DNA from 2 places in the Burkholderia pyrrocinia genome. Region 1 is predicted to be linked to the other one. Evidence: predicted binding sites of a transcription regulator. Region 1 holds the regulator's gene; the other holds the start of a gene.

The links. Region 1 encodes FliA, which starts transcription of late flagellar genes. Its sites were predicted from a motif close to CTAAAGTTTNNNNNNNNNNNGCCGNTA; they were not measured.
Region 2: JYG32_RS09010 (DUF4088 family protein) is a predicted target of FliA. The motif match lies at 2,307-2,333, and genes of this name have one in related genera.

Annotation. Positions count from the first base shown of each region.
Region 1 covers NZ_CP070977.1:2,935,936-2,940,346, reverse strand. The annotation lists gene flhF (flagellar biosynthesis protein FlhF) at 1-1,146, shown strand, start outside; gene JYG32_RS13670 (MinD/ParA family ATP-binding protein) at 1,139-1,957, shown strand; gene JYG32_RS13665 (RNA polymerase sigma factor FliA) at 1,980-2,714, shown strand; S-adenosyl-L-homocysteine riboswitch at 2,809-2,936, shown strand; gene ahcY (adenosylhomocysteinase) at 2,969-4,387, shown strand.
Region 2 covers NZ_CP070977.1:1,936,965-1,941,375, reverse strand. The annotation lists gene norM (multidrug efflux MATE transporter NorM) at 1-253, opposite strand, end outside; gene JYG32_RS09020 (RNA-binding S4 domain-containing protein) at 390-608, opposite strand; gene JYG32_RS09015 (hypothetical protein) at 879-1,280, shown strand; gene JYG32_RS09010 (DUF4088 family protein) at 1,411-2,193, opposite strand; gene JYG32_RS09005 (AzlD domain-containing protein) at 2,355-2,693, opposite strand; gene JYG32_RS09000 (AzlC family ABC transporter permease) at 2,690-3,457, opposite strand; gene JYG32_RS08995 (AraC family transcriptional regulator) at 3,591-4,411, opposite strand, start outside.

The sequences.
Region 1 (4,411 bases):
GACATCGTGCGCGATGCCGAACGCCGGATGCCGGCAGCCGCGCCGCGCACGCCCGACGCGAGCACCGCGAACGCCGCAAAGGCGGCCGAGCGCACGCGGCTGTCCGCCGACGCGGCCGCCGCGGTGGCCGATGCGGTGAAGTCGCGCATCGAGCGGATCGTCAACGATACGGTGATGCAGGAGCTCGGCGAACTGCGCGGAATGATGGAAGAGCAGTTCGACAGCCTGAAGTGGCACGACCGCCAGCGTCGCAGCGCCGTGCATGGCGCGCTGACGAAGCACCTGTTCGCGGCCGGCCTGTCCGCGCAGCTCGTGCGGATGCTCGTCGACAACCTGCCGTCCGGCGACGGCGCGCAGACCTTCGAACAGGCCGCCGAATGGGCGCAGTCGGTGCTCGCGGCGAACCTGCCGGTGCTCGACAGCGAGGACGCGCTGATGGAGCGCGGCGGCGTGTTCGCGCTGATGGGGCCGACGGGCGTCGGCAAGACGACCACCACCGCGAAGCTGGCCGCGCGGTGCGTGATGCGCTTCGGCGCGAGCAAGGTCGCGCTGCTGACCACCGACAGCTACCGGATCGGCGGCCACGAGCAGCTGCGCATCTTCGGCAAGATCCTCGGCGTGCCGGTGCACGCGGTGAAGGATGCGGGCGATCTCGCGCTCGCGCTGTCCGAGCTGCGCAACAAGCACATCGTGCTGATCGACACGATCGGCATGAGCCAGCGCGACCGCGCGGTGTCCGACCAGATCGCAATGCTGCACGGCGCGAACACGCCGGTGCAGCGCCTGCTGCTGCTCAACGCGACCAGCCACGGCGACACGCTCAACGAAGTCGTGCAGGCGTACCGCAGCGCGGGCGAGCATCCGGACCTCGCCGGCTGCATCCTCACGAAGCTCGACGAAGCGACCCACCTCGGCGGCGTGCTCGACACGGTGATCCGCTACAAGCTGCCGGTCCACTACGTGTCGACCGGCCAGAAGGTGCCGGAGAACCTGTATGTCGCATCGACCAGATTCCTGCTGAAGAGCGCGTTCTGCGTGCCGCGCGACGGCTCGCCCTTCGTGCCGCAAGACGAGGACATGCCGACGCTGCTTTCCGCCCTGACCGCACGTTCCACCGCCGAGCTGCACGAGGTGCGATTTGGATAAACGAACCATCGACCAGGCCGAAGGGCTGCGGCGCCTGTTGGCCGGGCGCACGTCGCGCATCGTCGCGGTGACGGGCGGGCCGGCGGGTGTCGGCTGCACGTCCGCCATCGTGAACCTGGCGGCGGCGCTCGCGTCGCTCGGCAAGGATGTGCTCGTCGTCGACGAGCGCGCCGACGTGCATTCGGCCAGCGCGACCCTCGCGGGCGCATGGCTGCGCGACGGCGAGCGCACGCGGGTGGCCGCCGGGTTCGGCCTGTGCGCGGCCGCGCGGCTCGCGCGCGCCGGCTACAGCGACGCGCAACTGAGCGACTTCATCGACGGCCCGGCCGACATCGTCCTCGTCGACGCGCAGCTCGGCGCCGACGGCTCGTTCTCGGCACTCGCGCGCGAAGCGCACGACGTGCTGGTTGTCACGCGGGTGGCCGCGCAGGCGATCACCGAGGCGTACGCGTGCATGAAGCGGCTGCATTTCGCGCACGCGCTCGCGCAGTTCCGCGTGCTGACCAATCACGTCGGCAGCCATGCGGACGCGAAGACGGCCTTCGACAACCTCGCGGGCGTCGCGAGCCGCTACCTGACGGTGTCGATCGCCGATGCGGGCTGCGTGAGCGCCGATCCGCTCGTCGAGCACGCGCGCGAACTGATGCATGCGGTGGTCGACGCGTTCCCGTCGTCGTCGGCCGCGCGCGACTACCGGCAGATTGCCGCCGACCTGCTGTACTGGCCGATGCGCCCGCGTTCGGGTGCGGGCCGCGCCGTCCACGCGGGCGGCAAGCCGTCGTATGAGGCGGGCGCGGCACACGCCGCGTGAGCGCCACCGGAAGGAGGGGGCCATGATGTACAACGCTCAAGGAAAGATGTCCCAGGCCGACGTGCTCGCGCAATATGCGCCGCTCGTGCGTCGCCTCGGGCTGCAGCTCGTCGCGAAGATGCCGGCGAGCGTCGACCTCGACGACCTGATCCAGGCCGGCATGATCGGCCTTATGGACGCGGCCGGCCGCTACAAGGAAGACCAGGGCGCGCAGTTCGAGACCTACGCGACGCAGCGCATCCGCGGCGCGATGCTCGACGAGCTGCGCAGCAACGACTGGCTGCCGCGCAGCCTGCGCAAGACGTCGCGCGAGGTCGAGCACGCGGTGCACCAGGTCGAGCAGCATCTCGGCCGCTCGGCGAGCGAGACCGAGATCGCGCTGCACCTGAACATGCCGCTCGACGAATACCAGGGGATGCTGCAGGACCTGCACGGCAGCCAGCTCATCTATTACGAGGATTTCGACCGCGCGGCCGACGACGAGCCGTTCCTCGACCGCTATCGCGTCGATCACGCCGATCCGCTGTCGGCGCTGCTCGACGAGCACCTGCGCGAGGCGCTCGTCGAGGCGATCGAGCGGCTGCCGGAGCGCGAGAAGCTGCTGATGTCGCTGTACTACGAACGGGGTCTGAATCTGCGCGAGATCGGCGCGGTGCTCGAAGTGAGCGAATCGCGCGTGTGCCAGTTGCACAGCCAGGCCGTCGCGCGCCTGCGCGCGCGGCTGCGCGAACAGGCGTGGGTCGGCGCGGAGTCCTGACCCTTTCCGGACGGCGACGCGCGCCGACGCGGCGCGCTTGAATCGCTCGAGTCGCTTGCGCATTGTGCGCGCCGATTTGCTACAATCCCTCCCGTTTTCCGAGGAGCGTTGCGACGGACCATTCAGCGTCCGCCAGGCTCGGAAGGCTTCACCAAGCAGCCGTGCGGCGCGCGTTTCGCGACCGTCGCGCCGGCTCCGCTTCCTGAACGGCGCTCACGTCACCAATCTAGAAACTTTTTAGAAAGGAGGGCGTGATGAACGCCATTATCGATTCGCAAGCTTCCAAGGATTACGTCGTCGCCGACATGGCGCTGGCCGGCTGGGGCCGCAAGGAACTGAACATCGCCGAGACCGAAATGCCGGGCCTCGTGCAAATCCGCGACGAATACAAGGCGCAGCAGCCGCTGAAGGGCGCACGCATCGCCGGTTCGCTGCACATGACGATCCAGACGGGCGTGCTGATCGAGACGCTGAAGGCGCTCGGCGCGGACGTCCGCTGGGCGTCGTGCAACATCTTCTCGACGCAGGACCACGCCGCGGCCGCGATCGTCGAAGCCGGCACGCCGGTGTTCGCGTTCAAGGGCGAATCGCTCGACGAATACTGGGAGTTCTCGCACCGCATCTTCGAATGGCCGAACGGCGAATTCGCGAACATGATCCTGGACGACGGCGGCGACGCAACGCTGCTGCTGATCCTCGGCTCGAAGGCCGAGAAGGACCGTTCGGTGATCGCGAAGCCGACCAACGAGGAAGAAGTCGCGCTGTACAAGTCGATCGAGAAGCACCTCGACATCGACGCGACCTGGTACTCGAAGCGCCTCGCGCACATCAAGGGCGTGACCGAAGAAACCACGACCGGCGTGCACCGCCTGTACCAGATGGAAAAGGACGGCCGCCTGCCGTTCCCGGCGTTCAACGTGAACGATTCGGTCACGAAGTCGAAGTTCGACAACCTGTACGGCTGCCGTGAATCGCTCGTCGACGGCATCAAGCGCGCGACCGACGTGATGATCGCGGGCAAGGTCGCGGTCGTCGCGGGCTACGGCGACGTGGGCAAGGGCTGCGCGCAGTCGCTGCGCGGCCTGGGCGCTACCGTGTGGGTCACCGAAATCGATCCGATCTGCGCGCTGCAGGCGGCGATGGAAGGCTACCGCGTCGTGACGATGGAATACGCGGCCGACAAGGCCGACATCTTCGTGACGGCCACCGGCAACTTCCACGTGATCGGCCACGATCACATGAAGGCGATGCGCCACAACGCAATCGTCTGCAATATCGGCCACTTCGACTCGGAAATCGACGTCGCGTCGACCCGCCAGTACCAGTGGGAAAACATCAAGCCGCAGGTCGACCACATCATCTTCCCGGACGGCAAGCGCGTGATCCTGCTGGCGGAAGGCCGCCTCGTGAACCTCGGCTGCGCGACCGGCCACCCGTCGTTCGTGATGTCGAACTCGTTCGCGAACCAGACGCTCGCGCAGATTGAGCTGTTCGTGCGCGGCGGCGAGTACGAGAACAAGGTGTACGTGCTGCCGAAGCATCTCGATGAAAAGGTTGCGCGCCTGCACCTCGCGCGCATCGGCGCGAACCTGTCGGTGCTGTCGGACGAGCAGGCTTCGTACATCGGCGTGCAGAAGGACGGCCCGTTCAAGCCGAACCACTACCGCTACTGATGCGCCGCCGCCGTCCCGAGCGCG
Region 2 (4,411 bases), 1.0 Mb from region 1:
CGACGCTCACGCTGACCGACGACAGCACGCCTTGCAGAATGGTCACGATGACGAAGAAGAAGTTCGCGCCGAGACCGCCGGCCGCGAGCGAATCGGGGCCGAGCGAACCGAGCAGCACCGTGTCGGTGACGCTCATCGCCATCTGTGAAAGTTGCGCGATCGCGAGCGGTGCGGCGAGGCGCGCGGTATCGGCGGCGTGACTGGACAGGGACGGCGGCGCAGCGGCCGTCCGCGTGAGACCGGAATGCGACATGGAATGGGCGCTCGCGCGGGTACGGGCCCGCGCTGTCTGTATTTATTTTGAGAGACGGCTAGCTTACGGCTTTATTCGTACTGTGTCGAACGCGCGCGCCGATGGCCATGTCGGGGGCAGGGGGAACGACCCTAGCCTAGGCCTCGCGCACCGCGATGCGCGTGTCGCCGAGCAGCACGACCTGGCCCGCGCGGATCTTGCAGGTCTTGCGAAGCTCGACCGCGCCGTCGACTTTCACCGCGCCGGACGCGACGATCAGCTTCGCGGTGCCGCCGCTGTCCGCGAGGCCGGTGATCTTGAGAAGGTTGTGCAGCTCGACGTATTCGCCGGTCAGCGTGAAATCCAGATTGGGCATGACGAAGAGGGTGCGCAATGCGCAGGAGGAATCGCCCCGCATCATACGGCACCGCGGGCCGGCGCGCGAGCGCGGCCGGCCGCGGCACGCAGTTGTTAAGGACTGTGAGCGATTCGTCAGCAAATGAAACGGTGGGTAACAGTCTGAGAGATTCGAGAACCGGCCGTGCGGGCCGCGGGTCTTTTGTCGTACCTGCTGCGTGTTGCGGCGGGGGACGCGACGGGCCGCATCGCTGCGGTCCGCGCCCACAATTTCTTGAGGAGGATCGTCATGTCCAAGATTCGTACGATGCTGATCGGTGCCGCGCTGACGGCGTTCGCCACTTCGGCCGCGTTTGCCCAGACGGGTACGGCGGCGCAGGGTGCGGCAGGTGCCGGCGTGCAGGCTCAGACCCCGGCGGCGGGTGTCGGCGCGGGCGTGCAGGGCAGCGCCGGCGCGAACGCGTCGGGCAATCCGGTCGGCGGCGCAACCGAGGCGGTCGGTGCGGCAGCCGACGGCGCGAAGGATACGGCGTCGTCGGCCGTCCATTCGGCCAAGAAGCACGTGAAGCATGCCGCGAAGTCGACCAAGAGCCATGTTGGCTCGGCCAAGGCGAAGGCCGACGAAGCGACCGAAGGCGGCGCATCGGTCGGCGCGGAAGGCGGTGCATCGGCCCAGGGCGCCACGCAGTAAGCGGCGCTGGTGCCGCACGACGCTCGCCCCGGAGGGCGCGTCGTGACGGTGGCTGTCCGGCGGCCCGGTTCGCTTCGTGCGAACCGGGCCGTTTTCATCGGGTCATGCTTTCAGCAGAACGGGCGCGCGGTCACGGCCGGCGCTGTCCTTGCCCTTGTCCCGGGCCCTGCGCGGGTCGCGCGGCGGCCGGCGTGAATACGCTGCGCAGCCACGCGGCGAGCCGCGCGAAGACGTCGTACGGCTCTTCGACGAATATCTCCGGCTTCAGCAGCCGCAGATATTCCATGATCTGCTGCGCTTCCTGCTTCTGGAACGAGCCATGCGCGAGCCCGAGCCGCAGCAGCCCGCGCAGTTCACCGAGCTTGTCGCGCGCGGTGCTGCCGACGCTCATCTCGCACGCGAGCTTGGCCTCGTAAATCCGTTGCCGCAGCGATTCCGCGAGCCGCCACGCGGGCGTCTGCATCAGTTCCTCGAGCGTCTGGATGTCCTGGGCCGCACTCTTGATCTGCGACGCGAGCGGGTCGATCAGCGACGGGTCGCCCTGCGCTTCGGCGACGATCGCCTTCGCCCAGTCGCGGCACGCCTTTGCGAGTTCGTCGGGCGTCCATTCGGAGCGCGATGCGAAGCCGAAACCGAATTCGGCGGCCTGCCGCATCAGGATCGCGACGACGTCCGGAAACTCCTTGTCGAGCGTGCGCTTTGCCCACGCGTACTGGCCGCCCTGCAGCATCCGCTGCACCGCGTGCTCGGTCAGCGGCACCATGTTGTCGAGCAGCTTCGCGCGCAGGAAATCCTCGAACGACGGCGTCGCGAACTGCGGGTCGAGTTTCAGCGACACGCGGACGAACGCGTCGTAGTCCTTGCGCAGGGACTCGAGCGTGTCGTCCTTGAGGGAAAGGGTGATCTGGCCCATGAATCGTCTCGATGGCGGCCCGCGCAAGCCGGCGGCCGGCACGGCGCACCGGTACGGGCGCAGCGTCGACTGACCGGTGCGCGCCGAGGCCGGTGGCGGGTTTTCATTCCCTATATCGGCACGCCGGGCGGAAACTTGAGTGCGCGTGGCTGAGCGTTCGCTCAGACGGGCAGCCAGTGCGGCAGCACGATCCCTTGCCAGAAAAAGAATACCGCGAGCCCCGCCGCGATCGTCACGAGCGGGCGGCGGGTCGCCGCCGACACGAGCACGGCGGCGAGCGCGCCGACGAGCTGCGGATTGCGCCAGGTCAGCTCGGCCGTGCCGCCATGCGGCGACACGGTCATCGGCACGATGATCGCGGTCAGCACGGTGACGGGCACGAAGCCGAGCGCGGTCCGCACGAGCGGCGGGAAGGTCAGCCGCTCACCGAACAGGAACAGCGTCGTGCGGATTGCGTACGTGATGACGGCCATCCCGAGGATCAGCAGCGCGTAGCTCACGATGCGGCCTCCGTGCGCGAGCCGGCGCGCGCGCGTTCGTGCAGCAGCGTGAGCGCGACGCCGATCGCGACGCCGGCGGCGACCGCGCCGAGCAGTCCGAGCTTGTACGGCCAGCCCTGCCAGAAGTACGCGAGCGTGCCGGCCGTCGCGGCCGCCGCGAAATAGCGCAGCGTGCCGAGCTGCGGGACGACGATCGCGATGAAGGTCGCCGCCATCGCGAAATCGAGGCCGAGCGACTGCAGGCCGGGGAACGCCGCGCCGAAGCCGATGCCCGCGAGGGTCCAGACCTGCCAGTTCAGGTACATCGCGAGCCCGGAGCCGAAGAAGTAGTGCGGGCCGATCGCACCGGGAGGGAAGTGCCGGTAGTGCGCATAGGCGACCGCGAACACCTCGTCGGTCATCAGCGCGCCGAGCGTGGCGCGCCAGCGCAGCGGCAGGTGCGCGACATAGGGCGCGAGCGTCGCGCTGTACAGCAGGTGGCGCAGGTTCACGATCAGCGTCGTCGCCAGCACGACGACGAAGCTCGCGCTGCCCGCGATCAGGCCGAGCGCGATGAACTGTGCCGAGCCCGCGAACACGGCGAGCGACATCAGCGCGCCGTGCCACGCGGCGAGCGGGCCGCCGCCGACGAGCGTGCCGAAGATCACGCCGAATGGCGCCGCGCCGATCATCATCGGGATCGTGTCGCGCGCGCCGTCGAGCCATTCGTTGAGCGGGCGGCGAGGGGGTGATGCGGGTGTCGGGTTCAAAGAGCGCTCCTCCATGAGTGGGAGGATAGCGGGCCGGTGGTTTGCGGGCTTGTATGTTCTTGCGCTCGCGGGGTTCGAGGCGGATGCCCGGGCGTTTGCCGGCGCGGCGGCAAGCGACGGCCGGGTGCCGGAAGCGGGAAACCGCGCGTCAGCTTGCCTGCCAGCGTCCGGGCGGCACGCCGAACATCCGTTTGAAATGCCGCGTGAAATGGCTCTGGTCGACGAAGCCGCTGGCCGCCGCGACGTCGGCTACGGGCACGCCTGCGCGCAGCGGCGCCAGCGCGCGCTGCAATCGCAACTGGTTGCGCCATGCATGCGGCGGCATGCCGGTCGTACGGGTGAACAGGCGCGCCGCGTGGAACGGCGACAGGCCGGCCGCCTGCGCGACTTCGTCGAGCGTCACCGTGCACGTGAGATCGGCGGCGAGCCGCTCGCGCATCGCATCGACGCGCGGTTCGTCCGCCGCGAGCGGCGCCGGGCGCGGCAGCGCGTCGGCATGGCGCACGATCAGCGTCGACAGCGCGTCGAGCATCGCCGTTTCGGCCGCGAGCGGATCATAGATGCGCGGCGCGCCGGAGGCCGGATCGCCGGCCGGCTGCCCGTGAGCATGCGCGACCGGCGCGCGCGCGCTGCCTGCCTCCATCATCCGGTGCGCCAGCGTGAGCCGGGCCGCGAGGTCGGCGTCGCGAATCACGTCGGGGGCAAACCACGGGGCGTCCTGCGGGCGGCCGGCGATCGCGCTTGCGAGTTCGCGGATGAATTCGACCGGCATGTAGCTGACGCGATAGCACCAACCTTCGTCGGCCGCGCGCGAGCCCGTATGCACTTCGCCGGGATTGATCACGGGAACGGTGCCCGTTTCGGCGACGTAGCCGCTGCCGCGATAGGTGAAACGTTCCGCGCCTTCGAGAATCACGGGAATCGTGTACGCGTCGTGCCAGTGGGGCGCGAACGTGTGGTCGCGATAGG